Regions from separate parts of the Neoundibacterium parvum genome, predicted to be linked through region 1. Evidence: predicted binding sites of a transcription regulator. Region 1 holds the regulator's gene; each other region holds the start of a gene.
The links. Region 1 encodes NrdR, which represses ribonucleotide reductase genes. Its sites were predicted from a motif close to CACNANATNTNGTG; they were not measured.
Positions count from the first base shown of each region.

Region 2: the regulator NrdR is predicted to act here: its motif matches at 2,789-2,802, upstream of EJN92_RS11660 (ribonucleoside triphosphate reductase).
Region 3: the regulator NrdR is predicted to act here: its motif matches at 4,974-4,987, upstream of EJN92_RS05040 (ribonucleoside-diphosphate reductase subunit alpha).

Region 1 is NZ_CP034464.1:1,048,390-1,056,362, reverse strand. It holds gene EJN92_RS04470 (pilus assembly protein) at 1-1,028, opposite strand, end outside; gene EJN92_RS04465 (pilus assembly PilX family protein) at 1,072-1,719, opposite strand; gene EJN92_RS04460 (PilW family protein) at 1,728-2,777, opposite strand; gene pilV (type IV pilus modification protein PilV) at 2,774-3,346, opposite strand; gene nrdR (transcriptional regulator NrdR) at 3,846-4,298, opposite strand; gene glyA (serine hydroxymethyltransferase) at 4,500-5,750, opposite strand; ZMP/ZTP riboswitch at 5,839-5,994, opposite strand; gene EJN92_RS04435 (DUF3138 family protein) at 6,453-7,931, opposite strand.
Region 2 is NZ_CP034464.1:2,665,531-2,673,503, reverse strand. It holds gene EJN92_RS11670 (anaerobic ribonucleoside-triphosphate reductase activating protein) at 1-539, opposite strand, end outside; gene nrdD (anaerobic ribonucleoside-triphosphate reductase) at 541-735, opposite strand; gene EJN92_RS11660 (ribonucleoside triphosphate reductase) at 758-2,773, opposite strand; gene EJN92_RS11655 (hypothetical protein) at 3,138-3,323, opposite strand; gene EJN92_RS11650 (NADPH-dependent FMN reductase) at 3,651-4,187, shown strand; gene EJN92_RS11645 (TlpA disulfide reductase family protein) at 4,202-4,723, opposite strand; gene EJN92_RS11640 (transporter) at 5,128-5,934, opposite strand; gene EJN92_RS11635 (Lrp/AsnC family transcriptional regulator) at 5,944-6,399, opposite strand; gene lysA (diaminopimelate decarboxylase) at 6,566-7,816, shown strand; gene EJN92_RS11625 (phosphate/phosphite/phosphonate ABC transporter substrate-binding protein) at 7,937-7,973, shown strand, end outside.
Region 3 is NZ_CP034464.1:1,192,951-1,200,923, reverse strand. It holds gene EJN92_RS05070 (acyl-CoA thioesterase) at 1-249, shown strand, start outside; gene EJN92_RS05065 (dienelactone hydrolase family protein) at 350-1,228, opposite strand; gene EJN92_RS05060 (cytidine deaminase) at 1,369-1,803, opposite strand; gene EJN92_RS05055 (SEL1-like repeat protein) at 1,886-2,908, opposite strand; gene EJN92_RS05050 (AraC family transcriptional regulator) at 3,195-4,040, shown strand; gene EJN92_RS05045 (LysE family translocator) at 4,044-4,637, opposite strand; gene EJN92_RS05040 (ribonucleoside-diphosphate reductase subunit alpha) at 5,218-7,973, shown strand, end outside.

The DNA of each region.
Region 1 (7,973 bases):
CTGGCATCCCATTCTTGTCGATCGTTGGCTTCTTCAATAAATGAATTGGCAGCTTTATATTGCTTGCTACCGACATATTTTAATGGTGCGCGCAATACACCGCCTTGGCGAGTATTGGTTTGATCCATTAAATAACCAAAGGCGCCATAACGCACGTTATTTTGATTGCGCTGCATTTGCCCTACTGGCTTATAGTTTCCGCTAGGATATTGCATGCAAACATCGGTTCGTGTCGTGTTTTCATTGCCATCGCAAACCTTGACTCTCGCATAAAATTCACCCCAGTATTTATCTGTTTTCGCTAATTTTCCGTTAGAAAGTCTCGCTACACCGCAACTTTGCGATGAATTATTAGCAGAGTCACTAAACTGGATCTTATTTTCACAATTAGTTATTGTTAATGTAGTGACATTAAATGGTGTGACTTTATTTGGCGCGCTAACGTTACCGGCTCCAGTAATCGATAATTGTGGAAAATAACCGCTGCGATAAAAATTTGAAGTGCTGACAGACAAAAAGGCTCTCTGCAAAACAGTTTGCGTTGTTGTGTCGAGACTCTCTATTCTATCTCCACCCGTTAAAGCAAGTCGCAACATATCAATCGCTGAAGACGATGCCCAATTTAAAAAATTTCCACTGAAAGCATTGGTACATTCATGATTGCCATCGGCAGCACCAGAAATAGAAAAAAATTCCGTCCCCGCAGCTGCCTTTTCAGGAGTTGGTACAGTCAAGCTGGCGCCGTTCCAATCCGTATAAGTTGCACTGCCTCCGGGGTAGGTGTAGCATTTTTTTGGATTGAAGTATCCAATGAAATCTATCGTTTTGTTGTAAGCGATCCCGCTATAGGCATATTTAACCGTTGGGAATTCCACCGATAAATTTAATAATAGGTTGGGGCGCACGTTCCCGCCGCCCGAATATAAAGGCGTACTAGATAATCCCACTATCGGCGGGGCTGCAGCAAATACACCGATGTGCGTGAAGAGTAACCCAGAGCAAATGAGGCGACTGATTAAATTTTTCATAATGGTTCTCCGTAGAGTGATAAATATCACTCTCATAACAAAATTAAGACGATACTGATTTTCGGTAATAGCTCTGCAAGACAACTTGTGTTTGCTCGTTGGCACCAAAACCGACTACGGTTATTCGATATATATATTTAGTTTGTTCGGTCGCTTCTTTCCCAGGATCAATATCGGGTATGACTTCGATAATGTAACGTGGCAATTTGGCTGGGAATGAACTTTTTCCTGTGGTCATGGTTTGGCCCGTGAATTTGCCAAATGCCACCGATTTGGAGCTTGAGCCACTGTCGGCTAAATCGACGCTTTGCCAAACTGGAATACCGACCACGGTAGGGAGGCACATGCCCTGATAGGGATTGCTATCGCCAGAGGCGCAACCAGTTTCAAAATAGAGATTTGATGTTGCGTCGAAAAATGTTTTTCTAGTGCCAGCGGGCGTGTTTTGCGGGTCTATGTCTGATTCTGCGTCCTTAAGTGCAGCTTCGGCAGCGTTTAAGGCAACTTGCCGATCACGATCACTACGGGATGATTTCTCATTTTGTAATGACATGGTCGCCACTGAGATGCTGAGTACGAGCACGACGATGAGCATGATTAAGGAAACGATTAAGGAAGCACCTGATTGCTTGTTAATTTTGTACCTTGACTCGTTTGCCAGGTTAGCCTTGATTTTGAGATGAATGCGCATGATAAAGTTTAATTAGGAGGTAGGCAGATGCCATGTACAGGATCAACCATGCAATTATTCCGTAATTGAATCGTGACGGAATAGACTTTTCGGATGCGATTTCGGGTGTCAGCAGCTAAGTTGACTTCGCTAATGGTCGTTCCTTTGTCATTGCTGCTATTTGCCGTTGCATAAGCTGATCCGAATAAGTTGTATGTTGAGGTCGTCGCATCGGTCCTGGCATTTTCTTTGCCGCGCACCAAGATCGCTACTTTCACAAGCAATATTTTTTTCCAGAATGTTTTTCTATTCAAATCTTTCGCTTTTTCGGCTGCGGTTGTTCCAACCAAAGTCAATCCACTGTCTAGGCTATTGATATCGGCCGCAGTCAGATATTTGTTGGCAAGTCCATCGGTAGGGCTACTGGTATCCAAACCATACAAAACCTGAAATGACTCTACACCGCTGACGATGGCGTCTGCAGCCCATTTACCACTCGTTGAACTGTAGTATTTGCAATATAGCCCAGGTTCATTATTGGCATCATTGGCGACATAATAAATACTCCAACCCCTATCTGTATCTGCAGTACTGGCAGATACGGGAGCAGGCACTGAAAAACCCGCACAATTCGACATTGTTCCGTCGCCATTGCCGGTATTGCCAGAACCATAAAATCGCACCGCTAACACATCGCTGAAATTAACTGAACTATTGAGCGGCGTAGAGATGTCAGCGCTGGTGGCAGAGATACTATTTGCATCCAGACCCGCGAGATCGGCGCTGGCGATGTCTGGTGTGATTTGCGGTGAATTCGTAAAGTCATAATTGACATAACCCACTTGATGCAAAGAACGTGAGATATTGTCTAGCGCAAAACGCGCAGAATCTTGGGTTTCATTGCCATCTGTTTGCGATATGAACAGGCCTTTTGTGGAAACAACCATGGCGGTTGCTGCCAGCACAACCAGTAGCCCAAGCGTGATTGAGATCATGAGTTCAATCAAAGTCAGACCGCTTTGTTTCTTTGGAGTAAGCAGACTCGTTTGATTTGATGAGTGTGTGGTAGGCATAATCATTTGACGTAAGACTCAACTGTGATCGCAACGCTTGGTGGCGCCACGCCACTAGCATCATCGTTAAACGTACCATCCGGATTTTTGCTCCTCCAGCCAATTTTGACGGTAAGACCGGCATCCGCATCCGCTGTGCATGCCCAGGTCAGGGCGCGATTCGCACTGACATAAGGAGCTGAGTCGCGGCAGACCAGTACTCGGCCACCCGGCAAGGAATCTTTCACCCGTATCAACCATTCGTAAATATCTGCGTTTGCGATATCGGAAGCGGTGCAGTTAGCCGTGCTTGTATAGCAAAGTTTGGCGACAGTAGGGGTGGGATCGGTTGCTGATTTATAGTCGATTTTCAAGAAAGGGTTAGCGCCATCGGCTAACTTCATGAGCGCATCATTTGAGCGCATCTTATCCGCTAACTCGTTGGCTAACTGCACGCTGATAGACTGAAAACTACTTTGCTGTGAAGTTCGAATGGCAGTGAGTTGCAAGCCCGCAGCGCCAATGATACCCAATGCTAATACGAAGACAGCAATCAGTACTTCTATCAGCGAAAAACCTTTATTGTGCAAATTCATGATGCCTCATGGGAATATTCTTTGTGCTTAAATTATAGGCGACTGAATTTAATTTGCGTAACCGCCCATCTTGTCAAAGCCACCGCTAATCAGTAATGCGGCCCAGTCTTAACTGAATGGCATTAGCTATGTTGGCGGTGGGGGGGCTTATTCTCTAGCGTGGCGCCGAAAGCTGTGGTCGGTAGTCGAATAAAATATAATCTGAGTTATCAGGCAGGCGGACCGACTGCCACAAATTTGTCTTGCAAGTGATACCGAGCACGGCACAGGCTAGCGATCGTTGTGGTACTTTGATAATGTCGCAAACTGGGGCGCGGACCCCGACAACGGCAGGTCGTCGGTAAAAATAAAATGCCCTCATTTCCTAAGAAATGAGGGCATTTTTTTATGCTGATATCTGTAAGCCTTAGCTTGCTGCTGCTTGATAGCTTCCTTAGCTAGGATACTTTGTTGTATAAACCAGAAAGAATAATTTTCGTTTTGCCGATCAATTGCTAACTTAGGTTTTTTTCGCCTCTTGTATTGCTTCAACAAACTCCGACACATCTTCAAAGCTCTTGTACACCGATGCAAAGCGGATGTAGGCGATTTTATCCAGGCGTTTTAATTCCCGCATGACCAACTCACCCAAGTGACCAGAGATGACTTCGCGTTCACCGCTGGCTAACAGTTTTTCTTCTATGCGCTGAATCGCGGTGTCGACTGCTTCGGCCGATACCGGGCGCTTTCTGAGTGCCAGCATCAGACTGGCGCGTAGTTTGGCGGGTTCAAACTCGGTTCTGCTGCCGTTCTTTTTGACGATAGACGGCATCGTCAACTCGACTCGCTCGTAGGTGGTAAAACGCTTGTCGCAATGCGCACAACGGCGGCGCCGGCGTATGGTATTGCCATCTTCCGGGACGCGGGTGTCGATGACCTGGGTTTCGTCGTGATGGCAGTAAGGGCATTTCATGGCGTTGCTTCCGAAGAGGGGATACTGGAGCGATATCGAACGGCTATTTTAATATACTCCCCAGATTACTCTATGCAATCTGGGCTAGCGCGCATATTCTGCGCGGGGATTAAAAATATACTATGGGGAGTATATTTATCTAAAATTTCCTAAGCTTATAAAAAAACGCCACCTGACTCAGGTGGCGTTTGCATGGCTAACTTAAGCAGCGTAGACCGGGTGGGCGTCGGTCAATTTTTTAACCTCGGCTTTGACGCGTTCTATGGTCGCAGCATCGTGCGGATTATCCAAAACGTCGGCCAATAAATTACCGACTTTAATCGCTTCGGCTTCTTTAAAACCACGGGTAGTCATGGCAGGGCTACCCAGACGAATACCGGACGTGACGAATGGTTTTTCTGGATCGTTAGGGATACCGTTTTTGTTGCAAGTCATGTGGGCAGAACCGAGGATGGCTTCGGCTTCTTTACCAGTCAAACCTTTTGGACGCAGATCGACCAGCATCACGTGTGATTCGGTACGACCAGAAACGATACGCAGGCCGCGCTCAGTCAAGGTCGTTGCCAATGCTGCGGCGTTCTTGATGACTTGCTCTTGGTAAGCCTTAAATTCTGGGCTCAGGGCTTCTTTGAATGCCACTGCTTTACCAGCGATCACATGCATCAATGGGCCGCCCTGGATACCAGGGAAAATCGCCGAGTTGATTTTCTTAGAGATGGCTTCGTCATTGCACAAGATGATGCCGCCACGTGGGCCGCGTAAACTCTTATGGGTAGTTGAAGTCACCACATCGGCGAACGGTACTGGGTTAGGGTAGACGCCAGCCGCGATCAGACCCGCGTAATGCGCCATATCCACCATGAAATAAGCGCCGACTTCTTTAGCGATTTTTGCAAAACGTTCGAAATCAATCCGCAATGCGAAAGCAGAAGCGCCAGCGATGATCATCTTAGGCTTAGTTTCGCGCGCCAATTTTTCCATGGCATCGTAATCGATGTCTTCTTGTGCGTTCAGACCGTAAGACACAACGTTAAACCATTTACCAGACATATTGAGGTGCATACCGTGCGTCAAGTGCCCGCCTTCTGCCAGCGACATACCCATGATGGTGTCGCCTGGAGTCAACAGCGCGAAAAACACGCCCTGATTAGCTTGCGAGCCGGAATTAGGCTGCACATTGGCGAAGTTAGCACCAAACAATTGCTTGAGTCTGTCGATCGCCAGTTGCTCGACCACGTCTACGTGTTCACAGCCACCGTAGTAACGCTTGCCTGGATAACCTTCGGCATATTTATTGGTCAGTTGCGAGCCTTGCGCTTCCATTACGGCAGGCGAAGTGTAGTTCTCAGAAGCGATTAATTCTATGTGTTCTTGCTGGCGCAGGTTTTCTTTTTGTATCGTCGCAAAAATTTCTGGATCGATATTGGCGAGGGTATGGTTCTTAGCAAACATGGTTTTCCTGTTGATAAAGTAACTCGTGAATGATTGTGTAGATTGAGATTAATACATGAAATGTGGGTAGCCTCAATCGAAATACCATCAGGCTTACCCAGGCGCACGGTCAGACTCGCGTTTGTTAATACCAGTACTACTACGAGCCTGCAAATCTCACGCTTCCCGATGGAACTCCATCATGGACTGCAAATTTTACCTAGCGATTAAAATTTGAGTCTTTGCGCCAGTTACGTGAGACGAAATGGTGGGCAGATTTTACGATATATTAATTCGTTGAGCAAGGTTTGTGATTAAAACAAAAACTGTTATCTCTATGAACCAGGTTTCTGGTAACCCGGCGCCGAATGTATAGGTTTCGATGCTTGCCCCAATTCTAGATAGTGCAGGCGTAGCGACTGCCGATACAGCGCGGTGCGAATTTCTTAAAACATTGCTCTGATCCGGCGCATGTTTAGAGTTGGAAAGCACAAAATAAGCGGTGCGGCAGGGGATGTTTTTTTTAAACAAGCCCGGGCTCATCGCGTCATTACCAAATTTCGCCGTACCGACATATTGTTCCGGTTTGCGTCTAACGCGACTTCTAGCTTGAGGAATTTTTTGAAGCGCCCAGATGAAATCTACAATGGCAAGTGCGCTCCAACCAGTTAGGCTGAAACTGCCTCGGACGACGAGGCGAATTTTCAGCCTGAGCTTTTTAGATTAAAAACTGATGACCGTAGAGAGCGCGAATAGATGATTACTCTGAGTGTATTGTTCGTCTGCAGTTTTGAATACATGCGCGTTGGAATGATCAAATCGGTACTCGCCCTTGATACTGACGCCTGTCAATAATGCATAGCTCAAGCCCAGCGATAAGGCGGAGCGATTGCTGCCTCTATCTGGGTTACTGACTATCCAATTGCTGCCGTCGTAGCTCATGTTCGAGCCAAAACCGTTGCGGCCGTCCGGACAGCTGGCGTCCGCTCCGGTGCTGTCTTTGCAGACACCGCCGAAAGTTGAACCGAACAGGCCGCCGCCGTGTCGGGCATTATTGATATAGTCGAAGCGCGCGGTCGCATCCAGGCGGGGGCTTACTTTGTATGAGGCTAGGCTAGACAGACCGTACCAGTGCTGGCGTTCATTTAAGTAGGCGTTGGTCGGCGTGGCACTTTGTCGGCCGTAACTGAGCTGCGCTTGGAAGTTCCAGTCACCGCGGGTCAGGCTGCCATCGATTTCGACCAGATCCAGGCGGCCGCTATCTAGCTTGTCATCAAAGCCGCTATGGATGCCGGAAAAGCCGAAACTGCTAAATTCGTCTTGGGTATAGTCGACCCGATAAAACACGCCGGGCATTTGCTGTTTGGCGACATCCACACGGGCGCGGTTCATATTGCCTATCATGATTTTGCTGTCCCATGCACCGCGTAGCAGGTCGACGCCAGCACCGGTATAAAAACTGGCTGCTGAAAAGTCAAACAAGAGATTGTGGGTGATGAGTTTATTTTGTGGCGCGGGGATCGCTTCATATCCGGTCCAATCTGGGAGCTGACCAGCGATCAGGCGAGTAGCTGGTTCGTACAAGGGGATAGATACGGATGCTTCGTGTACCAGATTGCCAAAATTATTCGATGAAGCTGAGCTTTTACTTGGCATTAAAGTGAGTTTGAATTTGGTGCCGCCATCGAGTTCTTTTTCCATATTAAACATGCCGCTGCCGAAGGAGCTGTTGTCGTAGCCAAAACTCTCATTGGAACCATTAATCGAACTATTGTTATTGAAAAACACAAAACTCGACGTTTTGCCATTGCGGTTGTAGACGTACGTCGGATCGATATAGCCGGAAATTTTTAAGGCTCGGAAGCCGTTGGCTTCTATGGCTTCGTCCATCGCCTCGGTTTTGACGCGGATACGATTGAATTCAGTCACGTCGACTACATTTGATTTATCTGCCTGTATTGCCTGTATTGCCTGTTTGCTCGATTCCACGATAGACAAGACCTGGGCGCTGGTCTCCGCCGCCAGTGCACTGCTTTGGCTATTTTGCAGCGTGATTTTCTGCATCATGGCCTGCAGTTCTTTGACCTGTTTTTTTAATGCCTCGATTTCACTTTTTTGCGAAGGTGCAGCTTGCGCCATGCAGGCGGCCGGGAAGGCGCTAGCGATGGCCATACAGATCACGAGTTTTTTTACGGTGTACATGAATCTTCCTTCAAAGGGTGACGTGTTTATATTTTTTACGTG
Region 2 (7,973 bases), 1.6 Mb from region 1:
TCCATGATCTCGTGTTCTGACAAGAGCGAAGGGTGTATCGTGCTACGGCATTCGTAATCGACCCCGCTGGCCAGTATCATTTCGCTACAGGCGCGCGCATGGCGTCCGCTGTCCGCAACGCCCGTGATGGCGGCGTAACGTTCAAAGGGCGCCTTGATGTCAAAGCCTATCCAGTCTACCGAAGGTAAAATTGCTTGTAGCTGGCGCGGGTAAATACAAGCGCTATGCAGGCCTATCGCAAATCCTAACTGCCTCACTTCGGCTATGGCCAGCCCCAAGGCGGCATCAATGCTGGCCTCCCCTCCGCTAAAGACTACCGCATCGATCAAACCTACGCGGTGCTTGAGCAAGAGCAGTATCTCTGACCAACTAATTTTGCTGGCAGAGCGCGCCTGCAAATGCGGATTATGGCAATAGCGGCAGCGCCACGGGCACCCTTGCACGAAAATCACCAGCGCAAACTTACCCGGATAATCGCTAGTGCTGAAGGCGGTGATGCCACCGACCTTCAAGTCACCTGCACTTAGGGTGGAGGACATGTCAGCACTGTTTTTCTATGCTGTTTTCCTCGAAGTAAGTGCGCTCATAGAACTCGCCTTTTTTGCCTGTATTAAACGAACTGACTGGTCTATGGTAGCCCATGACCCGGGTCCAGATTTCGCAGGCCTGGCGTTCAGAGTCATCCAGAACGATGGCTTGTGTGGGTTGGCAGGTAAGAGCTGTAATGTTGTGCATGGTAATTCCTTTTAAAGATAAATCAGGCAGCCAGACGCTGCTTGCGGGCGATCAATTCGGCATCGCATTTGGGACAAAACGCATGGCTTCCACCCAGATAGCCATGCTTAGGGCAAATCGAAAATGTAGGCGTAATCGTGATATACGGCAGCGAGAATCGACTCAAGGCGCGCCGCACTAAATTGCGGCAGGCATCCGCGCTGGTCAAGGGCTCACTCATATACAGATGCAAGACCGTGCCACCGGTATATTTACGCTGCAAATCGTCTTGCAGTTCCAACGCGGCAAACGGATCATCGGTAAAGCCCACGGGCAATTGTGATGAGTTAGTGTAGTAGGGCATATCCTTGGTGCCAGCCTGCAAAATAGCCGGGTAGCGTTTGCGGTCCTCCCTGGCAAAACGATAGGTAGTCCCTTCCGCCGGAGTCGCCTCCAGGTTATACATGTGGCCGGTCTCATCCTGAAATGCCAACATGCGCGCCCTTACATGGTCTAGCAAACGCAGCGCCATCGCATGCCCGACATCGCTGCTGATGTCATATTGACCGGCGCTAAAGTTACGTATCATTTCATTGATACCGTTCACACCCAGCGTAGAAAAATGATTGCGCAAAGTGCCAAGATAGCGTTTGGTGTAGGGAAACAGGCCATTGTCCATATGCCGCTGTATCACTTTTCGTTTAATTTCCAAACTGTTCTTCCCCAGTTCCAGCAACTTGTCGAGCGCCACCAACAGCGCCGCTTCGTCGCCCTGATACAAATAACCCAAGCGTGCACAGTTGATAGTGACCACGCCTAAAGAACCGGTTTGCTCGGCCGAGCCGAACAAACCATTGCCACGTTTAAGTAACTCACGCAGGTCGAGCTGCAAGCGACAGCACATAGAACGTATCATGTTCGGCTTGAGTTCCGAATTGATGAAATTCTGGAAGTAAGGCAAGCCATAGCGTGCCGTCATTTCAAATAACAACTCGGCGTTCGGGCTATGCCAATCAAAATCCTCAGTGATGTTGTAAGTGGGGATAGGAAAAGTAAATACCCGCCCCTTGGCATCGCCTTCCATCATCACTTCGATATAGGCGCGATTGATCATATCCATCTCGGCCTGCAAGTCGCCATAGCTAAACGCCATCGCAACACCTGCAATAACAGGGACTTGTTCACGCAGATCTTGCGGGCATACCCAATCGAAAGTGAGATTGGTAAAGGGCGTTTGGGTACCCCAGCGCGAAGGCACGTTCAGGTTATAAATGAGCTCCTGTATACACTGCTTAAGGCTGCTGTAGTCAAGCTGGTCTTTGCGCACAAAGGCCGCCATATAGGTATCGAAAGAACTGAAGGCCTGAGCGCCAGCCCATTCATTTTGCAGGGTGCCAAGAAAATTCACGATCTGCCCTACCGCGCTGGAAAAATGCTGGGGCGGGCCCGACTCTATCTTACCAGGCACACCATTGAGCCCCTCATTTAACAAAGTTCGCAATGACCAGCCGGCGCAATAACCGGCCAGCATATCGAGATCATGAATATGTAAATCAGCGTCTCTATGGGCTTGCCCGATCTCAGACGGATACACGTGACTGAGCCAGTAATTGGCGATCACTTTTCCGGACACATTAAGTATCAGGCCGCCCAGGGAATAGCCTTGATTGGCGTTGGCATTGATGCGCCAATCCTGCCGGTCAAGGTACTCATTGATAGAGGCTTCCACATCGACCAAGGTCTTACTGTCACGCCGCAATTTTTGATGTTGTTCGCGGTAGATGATATACCCACGCAAGGTCTTGCGGAAACCTGCGGCGAACAAACTAGCCTCCACCATATCCTGAACTTGTTCGATCGCGAGGCAAGGGGATTGCGGCAAATCCGCGATCAGGCTCAGCACTTGCGCCGTCAGTTGACGCGCCCGCGCAAGGTCAAATTCGCCACTGGCAAGCGCTGCGCGCATTATGGCAGATTCAATTTTGCCTGCATCAAAAGGAACCGCGCTACCATCGCGCTTGATCAGCTGCGTATCAATTAAAAAAGTTTGCTGTTTCATTCTTCGCCCATAAAACACAAGATATAGTGTGTTTTATAGATTATCGACTAAATATAGCGTGGTCAATTGTAAAAATGAGTTGATTACAATTCTTTGACGCATATCAATTTCAGACCAAGCAGAGCCGCACGCGGCACAGCGATCCGCCTGAACGCAGAGAAATGAATGTTGAAGTTCGGGGTATTTGAAAAAAAATGAATGACAATGCAGTCCCAAAAAATAGCTTTCGGACCTAGTCTTTGAGGGGGGGTGATAAGCTGGGTAGATAGCGGAGAGATCCAGACCTTGAGGATACAGGATCCACAGAGCGCGTACGCCCTGTCAGCTTCTATTCCGCACCACTTCGCATACTTACTGAGTGCGACTAACTGGCACCGCACAAATCGAGATTATTGTATCTGGCCGCTTCCTGAGCATCTTCTATGGAGCGTCTTAATTTAATTTGTTTGCGCAGTATTTGCGCGTGGAGTTCCTGGTCCATAGGTGCTGCGGTCATTAATTGCTCTAGGTCTGCTGTATTGTGCGTGTGCTGATTGGAACGTCGATACATCATTTACTTTCTAAAAAGTGCAAACAATTATCTTTACCGAACTAAAAAATACAAATTGCAGCTGCTGCGAGGTGCAAAACGCATTTACTTTAGCTTAACTCTTCCCACTTCAATTTATACCAAAGAATTGTGACTATTTCATGTCTGTTACAAAAAAATCACCAATTTGCCACACTCTTGCTTGCCAGTAGTATTCCCCAATCCTATCTTTTTTACAAGTAGCAATTTAAGCCTGCTACTGTCTCTCGCTTGCAGACCAAATAGCCTGCTAGGTATGCCATAATCCTAAGCTCAATTTTGCGCCAGAACTCACTTTAAATTTGCCACATGAAAATTCTCGCGCTCTCCGGCAGCCTGCGGGCTGCCTCGCTCAATTCTGCTTTATTGCGCGTTTTTGCGCGGCTGGCACCTGCTGACATCAGCATCCAGCAGTTCGACGGCATGGCACATTTACCCTTGTTTAATCCGGATCTGGAAAGTCTAAATCTGCCGCCAGTAGCTGCTTTGCGGGAGGCCATACGCAATGCCGATGTCTTGCTCATCGCTAGCCCTGAATACGCACACGGCATCACTGGCGTGATGAAAAATGCGCTGGACTGGATGGTCAGTTGTGAGGTGTTTGTGAATAAGCCGGTAGCGATCTTAAATGCCTCGCCCCGTGCCACGCACGCGGATGCTGCTTTGCGAGAAATCATCACGATGATGTCAGCCGATATCATCGCCGAAGCATCAATTACGCTAGCGATAGTCGGCGCGCGACTCGATGAAGAAGGGATGCTTGCGCACGCCGGAATCGCCGCTCAGGTGCGCGGCGCGCTGGCGACGATGCAAGCGCATCTGGCCTTAGCAATGCCCAGCAAATAGATTAGACAAACAGATTAGGCCGCCAGCGCTTTGGCCAGCAAGGCGTGCAGTTCTGTGAAGGAAGGCTGGCCGACATAGCGCTTGAGGATATTGCCTTGCTTGTCGATCACGTAGGTAGTCGGGGTAAGCTTGACGTCGCCAAAAGCCTGCGCCAATTTACCCTGCACATCGAGCGCCACATGAAAAGGCAGCTTGCGTGTCTCGGCGTAATTGAGGACGTAATTCGGTGGATCATAACTCATCGCCACCGCCACAAATTCCAGACCTTGTGCGTGAAATTTATTATAGGTTTCTACCATCTGCGGCATCTCGGCCACGCAGGTGGAGCATGAGGTGGCCCAAAAATTGACCATCACGACTTTGCCGCGCAAGCTCTCACTGCTGATTTTTTCACCCTTAAGATTGACATAGCTGACCTCTGGCGCGGCCTGCTTAGCAGACAGCGACTGATAAAACAAGATCGCCAAAACGATCAGGAAACCAGCCGCCAACAGAGCGAATAGTAAAAACTTGCGGGGTGCGGTGGGTGTTAGCATGAGAGATCAATACAAGAGGAATGACGACAAAGTGTGTCTATTATACGGTCAAGCACCAGAGAAGATAAATCCTGGCCAGATCGCGTCTGCGACGCGGTAGATTTGAAGTAACTGTTCAGCCTACTAGGAGCACGACAAAAACAACTAAGACCTCTCAACGCTGAGACGCCGAGACGCCGAGGAAAACCGGAGAATTACTTTGCCGTTCTCTGCGCCTCAGCGTCTCTGCGGTGAGGGGTTTTGACTTTCTTAATAGTAGGCTGAACAGTAACGATTTGAAGCAGATTTTAAAATGGCATCGGCCTGTAGCGCATATTCCATGCGGCTTTCCAGCCATGCCGGCCTGTAGGCCGCAAGGGATATGAGCGCTGGCAGGGTGCCCATTTAAAAACCCCGATTCAGCCTCACCATAGTTTCGCTACCGGCAGCACGATACCAGCGAACAGCGCCAAGTCTGGCGAACTGCTGGTTAAGCCCTTACTCACTCCGATATCCATGGTCATGCGCTTGCTTGGACTGTAGCTGAGCGCCAGCAAAATTTGTCCTTGCGCCTTGGTGCCGTTGCGACGCGATCCCGACCATTCGCCGGTGATGCCCCAACGTTCGCTCAGTGCGGAAGAAAAGGATGAAGATAAGCCAGTTTGCAAACGCGAAGTGTCCGGTTCCATCACACCGAGTCGCGTGACATTCAGATTGGCATCCATGTGCAGCGATCCAAAGTCGCGGCTATAAATGCTATTGATCGCATAGTCAGCGCTACCCGAACCTATTGCCTTGGCGGCGCTAGGCAGTTTGCTTGACAACTCCAGCCCGAAGGCGCTCTGCTCATCGACCATGAAAGCACGCTTTAGCACCAGCGTGGTATCGCCATAACCGCGATCAACTTGGCCTACGCCATCGTTGGCGAGCACCAGCAACTCGCCGCCCACTAGCATGCCCCACTCTTGCGAGAACGCCAGTTTTAATTGATACGGCATGCTATGCCTACGCGCCTGATCGCTGCGACTGCTTAAGCCGCCCAACTCCAGCTCCAATTGCCCAGCCAGCGGCAATTGCGCAGGGCTAGAAACCGAAGGTCGATACGGGGTGATCGCGTCTTCGCTGGCAGCGTTATCCGCGGCTAACACTGGCGCCGCCAACAGCACTAAGCTAAGGGAAAATCCTGAAAGTGCGCTACTAATCATGCCGGATTGAAATTTTGAAGTTTGCATTTGATGCTCCTATAATTCGAGAGATTTCGGCACCGAGATAGGCTTGCCCGCCACATGGGTGGTCAGCACAATCGCGGTCGAGGTAGAGCCGTAGGCGTTAAGCTCATTGATGATGCGTTGCAAATGCTCGACATCGGTGGCCAGCACGCGCATCACGGCACCGTCTTCACCGGTGACGGTATAACAGTCTATGATTTCGGGGCAAGCCGCGACATACTCGGCATACGGTCGGCCTTGCTGAGTAGAGATGCGTATCATGGCGGTGATCTGGTAACCCAGCGCCCGGGGATTGATATCGGCACGGTAGCCACGGATCACGCCGGCAGCCTCGAGGCGCTTGATCCGTTCCGAGACTGCGGGCTGGCTCAGATGCACTTTGCGACCTATCTCGGCATGCGAGACACGGGCATCTTGTTGCAACAATTGCAGGATATTTTGATCGAACTGATCGATTTTTTGATTCATAAGCATTTCGCCTCAATTTCAATTCAATTCACGAAAAATACGCTTTATTACCTATCGTATCAGCTTCATTTTACGCCTTAGCCTTGTTACAGTATAGGTTAACAATACCGCTTTCGAGTTCCGGTAAGCGGCAATGAACGAAATAATCCTGAGAATCGAAACGACCATGAGTAATGCCATCAGCCCCGCCCAAATCGCCCAAATCGCGCGTGAATTTGCTACCCCTTGCTGGGCTTATGACGCGCAAGTGGTACGCAGTCAAATCGCCAGATTGCGTCAATTTGACGTGATCCGTTTCGCGCAAAAAGCATCGAGCAATATTCACCTGCTCAAGCTGATGCGCGAAGAAGGCGTGATGGTCGATTCAGTCTCGCTAGGCGAAGTAGAACGGGCGCTGGCGGCTGGCTATGCGCCGAACGCGCAAGTCAATGGGGCGGCGCATGCGCCTATCGTTTTCACCGCCGATCTGCTCGATAAAAACGCCTTGCAGCGCGTGGTTGAACTGAATATCCCGGTCAATTGCGGCTCACCCCAGATGCTAGAGCAACTCGGTTTGGCCCATCCTGGCCACCCGGTCTGGTTACGCATCAACCCGGGTTTCGGGCATGGCCACAGCCGCAAGACCAATACCGGCGGTGAGCAAAGCAAGCACGGCATCTGGCATGAATATTTGCCGCAGGCCTTAGCGCTGATCAAGCAATACGGCTTGCAGTTAGTCGGTCTGCACATGCACATAGGTTCAGGGGTCGATTACGCGCATCTGCAAAGCGTTTGCGATGCCATGTTGGAACAGGTCAAACTATGCGGCAGTGATCTGCAGGCGATCTCCATCGGTGGCGGCCTGTCTATCCCGTATCAGGAAGGCGAAGCGCTAGTCGATACCGAACACTACTTTCAGATCTGGGATCAGGCCCGGCAAAAAATCGAAGCGCATCTGGGTCATAAAATCAGCATGGAGATAGAGCCGGGACGTTTTCTGGTGGCGCAAGCTGGCATCTTGATTTCTGAACTGCGGGCGCAAAAACAAGTCGGCAACAATTTCTTTGCCATGGTCGATGCCGGTTTCAATGATCTGGCGCGTCCCGCCATGTATGGCAGTTACCACCGTATCAGCACCCACGCGCCGGACGGCAGCCCACGCACTAGCACTGCACGTGCCACCGTGGTCGCTGGCCCCCTGTGCGAATCGGGCGATGTGTTCACTCAGGAAGATGGAGGTGTGGTCACCAGCCAAAACTTGCCCGCTTGCGAGATTGGCGATTTATTCGTGTTTCACGATACCGGTGCCTATGGCGCCAGCATGTCGTCCAATTACAACTCACGTCCCTTGATACCGGAGATACTGGTCGATGGTGAGCAGATCAGGCAAATACGCCGCCGTCAGACCGTGCAAGAATTGATCGCTTTGGAGTTGTAATTTTCTAGCAATTTGCAAAAAAATAAGTCATTGTCGTGACATGCAACATGCTATGCTTCTTGAAGTAGCTTCATTATCAACATTGCTTGCGCTCATCTATTATTCTCAGGAGTATAGAAAATGCCTTTGCATCACTTCAAGAAGTATCTTCCGCTGC
Region 3 (7,973 bases), 140 kb from region 1:
AGTTCCAGTTGTGATTATTTTTCTGCGATTGCTTTTCCGGAAAAACTAGAGGTGGCCTTGCGTGTCGCCAAGCTGGGGAATAGTTCGGTCACGTATGAGTTGGCGATCTTTAAGCTCGGTGAAGCCAGCGCTTGCGCTGCCGGACGTTTTGTCCATGTGTTCGTGGCGCGTGAGAGTCAAAGGCCGCAGCCGATTCCTGCGCTGCTGCGCTCGGCTTTGGCACTATTACAGCTACCCGTCGCCACATAGACCTCGAGCCTGAGCTATCAAGGCGATCCTAGAATTACACAGGAACAGAGCCGGAAAAAGCATTTTTAATTTTTACCGGCCTGTTCAGTGGGCGTCGTGCTTAGGCTAAATGGATTTTGAACCAGGCCAGGCAGCGTTGCCAGGCGTCTTTGGCATCTGCCTCTACATAACTAGGACGGTAGTCGGCGTGGAAGGCATGCCCTGAATTAGCAAAGATCATCAGTTCTGACGCACTTTTCCCTTTGCTGAGCGCCTCTTTCATTTGTGCTACGCTTTCTAGCGAAATGCCAGCATCTTTGGCGCCGTACAAACCGAGTATCGGTGCTTTGATGTTGGCAGCGATATCCAGCGGATTTTGCGGAGCCAGCGGGCTAGTTGCGCCGGTCAGACGGCCATACCAGGCAGCCCCAGTTTTGACTTGCGGATTATGTGCAGCGTACAACCAGGTGATGCGACCACCCCAGCAAAAACCAGTGATTGCCAGTTTGTCGGTATTGCCACCATGTGCTTTGGCCCACGCTACGGTGGCGTCCAGATCCTGCATGACTTGCGCATCAGCTACTTTGGAGATGACCTCTTTCATCAGCTCGGCCATATTGGCGTATTTGCCAGCATCGCCCTGACGCACAAACAACTCGGGCGCTAAGGCTAGATAGCCTTGTTTGGCGAAGCGGCGTGCCACATCGGCTATGTGTTCATGCACCCCAAAAATCTCCGAGACCACCAGTACGATAGGCAGATTAGTTTTTCCTTCCGGTTGCGCTCTATACACAGGCACCTGCTGACCATTGACTTCTAGCATGATCACGCCCGCAGTGAGCCCCGCAGTATCGGTCTTAACGACAGTCTGAGCACAGATGGGCAGGGCGGCAGCGGCAAAGCCGGCACCGATGGCAGTCTGGATAAAAGTGCGACGACGATTGCCCTCGTCAAAAAGGGATGATCCTAGCAAACTATCGAAATCCTGTTGGTGCAGCATATAGCTCTCCTCTATGAGTGATCATGAATTGCCGGTTAGTACATTGTCGTTTTCTACAATATATATTGCAGCAATAGAGTAAGGGAAAACAGCAATCTCTGCTGATCGATTGCTGTTGCATTTCAGGTTTTGACTAGCGCTTACTCTGTGGGCTTGAGGTAAAACGCATCGGGCAATTGCGCAGCTGCTGTGGTTTTTTTGATGTCGCCCTTTAAATTACTCAAGATGACTTCTAACTCAGGGCCGCCCAATTCCAGCATCACCTGGCGGCAAGCACCGCAGGGGGCGATAGGCTCATCGGTGGCACCGACCACGGCCATGCTGGCAAAGTCACCAGGGCGGTAACCGCTGGCCACGGCACTAAACAAGGCGGTACGTTCGGCGCAATTGCACAGACCGTAGGAGGCGTTTTCTACGTTGCAACCTTGAAATACTTTGCCGTCTTTAGTCAGTACTGCGGCGCCGACTTTAAATTGTGAATACGGGGCATAGGCCGCCTGGCGTGCGCTTAAGGCCGCTTGTACGAGTTGTTCTTGATTCATGTGATTTACTTCCTGGATGAGGGTGAGGCGCATTATTTCATGAGCCGCGCCATGTGTGCTGGCTTTTGTTCATACATTAGCTCAATACTTAGCTAACATGCGCCCGCATCAAAATTTAAGCGCGCGCACATTTTGATTTTTTAGGCTGCCATAGTTCGATTTCTTTTTTTAATTTTTTATGTTCTTTGGCGCTAATTTTTTTATTTGAGACGAGTGTCGCATCTGGCTTTGTAGCACCGTTTTTATGCGCGAGTAAGGCCCACTTGAGTGCTGTTACCTGGTCTGTTTTTACTCCCAGGCCATGTTGGTACATACCGCTTAAGCTGTATTGTGCCCGTGCGTGGCCCTGATCGGCTGCGCGTTGTAACCATATTAGAGCGCGTGGCAAGTCTTTGCTGGCGCATGTGCCGCTCTTATACAAAATCGCCAATTCATATTGCGCGTTGATGTTGCAGTGCTGTGCGGCTTTTCGGTACCATCCCAGCGCTGGCTCGCAGTCGGCTGTTTGCCCTTTATTGCTGGCGTATAAACGGGCCAATTCTAGTTGCGCATCGGTATCGCCCTGATTTGCGGCGAGCAGAAATAGGTCTTTGGCTTGCTTCAGGTCTTGCGGCCCGCCTTGTGCATTTTTATACAAAATGCCAGCGCGGTATTGTGCCTTGGGGTCGCCTTGCTGTGCCGCCTTGTTCAACCATTCTGCGGCTTTCAGATAGCTTTGTGTGACGCCAAAACCATCGTAATAATGTAAGCCTAGTTGATACTGCGCACCGGGCAGGCCTTGCTCGGCGGCTTTTAGATACCACTCCACCGCCATTTCGTCGTTTGGGCTCACGCCCTGGCCTTGCTGATACATACTAGCTAGTTGGTATTGAGCCGAGGCATCGCCCAAGGTCGCCGCTTTGCGATACCATTCTGCCGCTTGCTTGGGATTACTTTTAACTCCTAAACCGCGCAAATAAATCTCTGCTACGCCGACGCAAGCGCGCGTGTCTCCGTACAGCGCATCCTGAGTCCAGCCATTTAAGGCGCTGGCGTAATCCTTAGCTTGAAAAGCCAGTAAGCCTTGCTGGTAATCAGCCTGCGCCGCATAGGCATTGAGCGTTAGCAATAGTGCGAAGTAGATTTTTCTATACTTCATCGAGTTTTATTATCTTTGTATGAAAAAAGCGTATCAAGCGAATTCGCATCATAAGCATATTTTTAAACTGCATTTAATGCAAATTAATCTTTAAGCGTAGGCATCCACGCTAAAAAAGCTAAAATGCGCGGAAAGCAAAAAATTTTCTACTATTTATCCTTCAATGAATTTTCAAAAAATGGCAAGGCCAGCGCGCATATTCCATGCGGGCTGCAGGCCAGATAGGCTGGAAACCCGCATGGAATATGCGCGCTGGCGTGGTGCCCTTTTAAGTTCGGAGTAATGCATGGCAATGAATACAGCAGCGAATCCGGTAGTGAATACGGCAGCACAAGCTAAGGGCAGCTTTTGGCGTGATCCCAGCTTGCCGTTTATAGAAACCCGGGCGGTCTCGGGTAGCCGTGCCTGTTACGATCCGCACACTCACGCCACGTTTTCCATAGGCACGGTCTTAAACGGCCAGGCGCAGTATTTGAATCGCGGCCGCCGCGTCTCGGCTGGCGCTGGCAGTGTCGTGATTATCAATCCGGGTGATGTACATGCCTGTAATCCGCGCGATGACAGTGTCTGGGCGTATCGCATGTTGTTCATCGATAGCGCTTGGTTGGCTGGGGTGCAGCGCGAAATCGGTGTGAGCCTGCATCAAGATTTACAGATGTTTTCGCAAAGCTTGAGCCTGGATAGTCGGGTGTTCCAAAGTTTGAATTATCTGTTGGCGGGCTTGTGGCAGCCGGCTGAGCGACTCGCCAAAGAGAGCGCGATGCTCGAGTTCTTAATTCGCCTGCATCAAGAGTTTGATACCGTCAAGCTTGACCTAAAAAGCAATCACAGACTCAATCGTGCCGCCGACTACATTGCCGCCCATTGTGTCGAGGATATCGCCTTGCAAGATATTTGCGCGGCTAGCCAGCTCTCGCGCTCGTATTTGATACGCGCCTTTAAGCAGCAATATGGGATGACACCGCATGCCTTTTTACTTAATCAAAGAGTGCAGCGCGCACAAGGCCTGTTGAAAAAAGGGCGGGCCATCGTCGATGTCGCCGCCGATTGTGGCTTCGCCGATCAAGCCCATTTTCAACGCGTCTTCAAGCGCCACGTTGCCGCCACCCCAGGGCAGTATTTCAAGAAATGAATCTCAGGACATGAGCAGATAGACGGCACTGGCCAGCAATAGCGCTGCCATGCTCAGGTTAAATGCACGCAGATACCGCGGCTGGCGCAGATAAATACTCAAAAAAATGCCAGCCACAGCCCAACACGCCAACGATAAAAAACACACTACAAAATAAATCAGCGCAAACCACCACAGGGTTTGCGTCGCACCCTCAGCCGTAAATGCGGCCACCCCTGAAATACAGGCGATCCAGGCTTTAGGATTAAGCCACTGCAATAATGCCCCGGACAAAAAACTAGGTGCTGGCGCATTCTGCTGACGCTCGATGTGACTCTGTGAGCTAGCCAGGCGGAGTGCCAGATAAACCAGGAAAGCCACGCCCACCCAATGCAAGGCCAGACTTAATTGCGGCAGAAAATGCAAAACCGCATGCACGCTCACGCCCAGCAAAACCAACAAGAAGGTAAAACCCAGGGTGGCACCCCAGACATGGCGCAACGCCACCCGCCAACCGAAGTTGACCGCTGCGGACAAGGTGATGAGATTAACCGGACCGGGCGTAATCGAAGAAACCAGAGCGAACGCCGCCATAGAAAGAATAAGAGAGAGCTGCATGTTGTTAGCCACTTGTTGATCATAGCCCCAGCATATACAGCGCAAGAGCCTGCGTATTGAAGAAAAGAACCCTGATCCAATTCAGTCTGGAGAACGCCAGACTTGATCAGCGCTGACGTGAGGAGTGGGTTACCAGGGAAAAAATATTTTTTCCGCCTTGTTCGAATTCGTAGATTTGTTAGTGCTTACTTACACTGTGGCAAGCAGTCTTTGAAGCTCTAAAAAAGTCAATGAAATAAATAATATATTTGTTGGTAAAAAATCCTCTTTTTTAACAAAATAGCGGTTGCGCGTATCGGCTTGTGCCACTAGAATTAGTGTAAATAAAAAAATGTGCACTACATCTAGTGGTTTTGTTTATTTCTCGCTTAGCCCAATTTAGGCTTCCATTATTTGAGAAAATCAAGTAGGGAGAGATGAAATGGCAGTAAAAGCAGCAGTGAAAACTTAAAAAAAGCAGTACTAGAATTAAAAAAACAGTGGCTAACACGCCCTGGAAATATCGATCAATTTTGAATTTGGAGTTCAAATGCACTCTCCCCTGGAATCATCTTCGTCTGGCCTGTCTGATTTGGCCGCCATGCAATCTGGCCTTACTGCGCATACATTAAGTTCTAGCGCGGTGAATTACAGCGACTACAGAATTATTCGCCGTAACGGTGCCGTGGTCGGTTTTGAACCGTCTAAAATCGCCATCGCCGTGACTAAGGCTTTTCTTGCTGTAAACGGTGGGCAGGGTGCCGCATCGGCACGTATCCGTGAATTGGTTGAGCAGTTAACCGCCGTCGCGGTGGCGGCGCTGATGCGCAGGCAGCCAGCTGGCGGAACTTTTCACATTGAAGATGTGCAGGATCAGGTAGAGCTGGCGCTGATGCGTTCTGGCGAACACGACGTAGCACGTGCCTACGTTTTGTACCGTGCCAAGCATATGGAAGAGCGTCGTTTGCAATTGGAGGCGCAACAATTATCCAATACTAAGGCCAGTGAACTGCAAATACGCGTGATGGTTGATGGTCAACCGCAGGTGCTGGATGTGACGCAAGTGCGCGCTTTAATTACCGCTGCCTGCGTTGGCCTCGATAAGTTGGCCGATCCTGAGGCCATCCTGTTAGAGACGCTGAAAAATCTGTACGACGGCGTACCGGTCGAAGAATTGCATAAGTCAGCAATTCTGGCGGCACGTGCGTTGATGGAAAAAGAGCCGGCGTATAGCCAGGTTACTTCTCGTTTGCTGTTGCATACGATCCGTAAAGAAGTTTTTGGTAAGGAAGTGGCGCAAAAAGATGCTGCTGCTGAATACCTGACTTATTTCCCAGCCTTTATCCAAAAAGGTATAGACGCCGAGTTGCTCGATGTGAAGCTAGGCCAGTTCGATTTGGCTAGACTAGCGCAAGCCTTGGTCTCTGACCGCGACCTGCAATTTTCTTATATCGGTTTGCAAACTCTGTATGACCGTTACTTCTTGCACATACGCGGCAGCCGCATAGAAATGCCTCAGGCTTTCTACATGCGCGTGGCGATGGGGCTGGCCTTAAATGAGTCTGACCGTGAAGCGCGGGCTATAGAGTTTTACAACCTGTTGTCGTCGTTCGATTTCATGAGCTCGACCCCAACTCTGTTTAACTCAGGTACTTTGCGCTCGCAACTGTCATCCTGTTACCTGACCACGGTCGCTGATGATCTGGGTGGAATTTATGATGCCATCAAAGAAAACGCATTATTGGCTAAATACGCTGGCGGTTTGGGCAACGACTGGACGCCAGTGCGCTCACTGGGTGCGCATATTAAAGGTACCAACGGTAAGTCACAGGGCGTGGTGCCTTTCCTGAAAGTCGTCAACGACACAGCCGTGGCGGTGAATCAGGGCGGTAAACGTAAGGGCGCGGTATGTGCCTACCTCGAAACCTGGCACATGGACGTCGAAGAATTTCTTGATTTGCGTAAAAATACCGGTGACGACAGACGCCGTACGCATGATATGAATACCGCCAACTGGATTCCGGATCTGTTCATGAAGCGCGTCATGGAAAAAGGCGATTGGACTTTGTTCTCGCCATCCGATGTCCCCGATCTGCATGATAAGTTTGGTAAAGCATTCGAACTGGCTTACACCGCTTATGAAGCGAAGGCCGCCAGCGGCGAGTTGGGTTTATCCAAGAAAATCCCGGCACTCGATTTGTGGCGCAAGATGTTGTCTATGCTGTTTGAGACAGGCCATCCTTGGATTACATTTAAAGATCCTTGCAACATCCGTTCACCGCAACAGCATGTAGGCGTGGTGCATAGCTCGAATCTGTGTACAGAAATTACGCTCAATACCAATGAAAGCGAGATCGCGGTTTGTAATCTGGGCTCGGTGAATATGCCTGCCCACATGAAGGATGGCAAGCTCGATCACGTTAAATTGAAAAAAACCATCAGTATTGCGATGCGCATGCTGGATAACGTGATCGACATCAACTACTATGCAGTGGATAAGGCGCGTGAATCAAATATGCGTCATCGTCCGGTCGGTCTGGGTATTATGGGTTTTCAGGATTGCTTACATATGATGCGGGTGCCTTACGCAAGTATGGATGCGGTGGCTTTTGCCGATACCTCGATGGAAGCGGTGTGTTACTACGCTTATCTTGCATCGAGCGAATTGGCGGAAGAGCGCGGTACCTATAGTTCTTACCGTGGATCTTTATGGGATAGAGGCATCCTGCCGCAAGACTCAGTCAAGTTATTGGCCGAGGAGCGCGGTGGATATCTGGAAGTCGATGAGTCGTCGGCGATGGATTGGACGGTCGTGCGTGAGCGTATCAAGCAACACGGTATGCGCAATTCTAATTGTGTGGCGATCGCGCCGACTGCAACGATCTCTAATATTATTGGCGTCTCAGCTTGTATAGAACCGACTTATCAAAATCTGTACGTGAAGTCGAATCTGTCCGGCGAGTTCACCGAGATCAATGAGCACTTGGTACGCGATTTGAAACAGCGTGGTTTGTGGGATGAAGTCATGATTTCTGATCTGAAATATTTTGACGGTAGCCTGGCAAAGATAGATCGTATTCCTGAAGAATTACGTGAGCTATACGCCACCGCATTTGAAGTGAGCCCTAGCTGGTTGGTGGAAGCGGCGTCACGTCGCCAGAAATGGATAGACCAGGCGCAATCGCTGAACATTTATATGGCAGGTGCATCAGGCAAAAAACTCGATGAGACCTATAAACTGGCGTGGTTGCGTGGTTTGAAAACGACTTACTACCTGCGTACCATGGGCGCGACACATACCGAGAAATCAACGAGTAAGACGGGGGCCTTGAATGCGGTCGCGGTTGACGGTGGCAA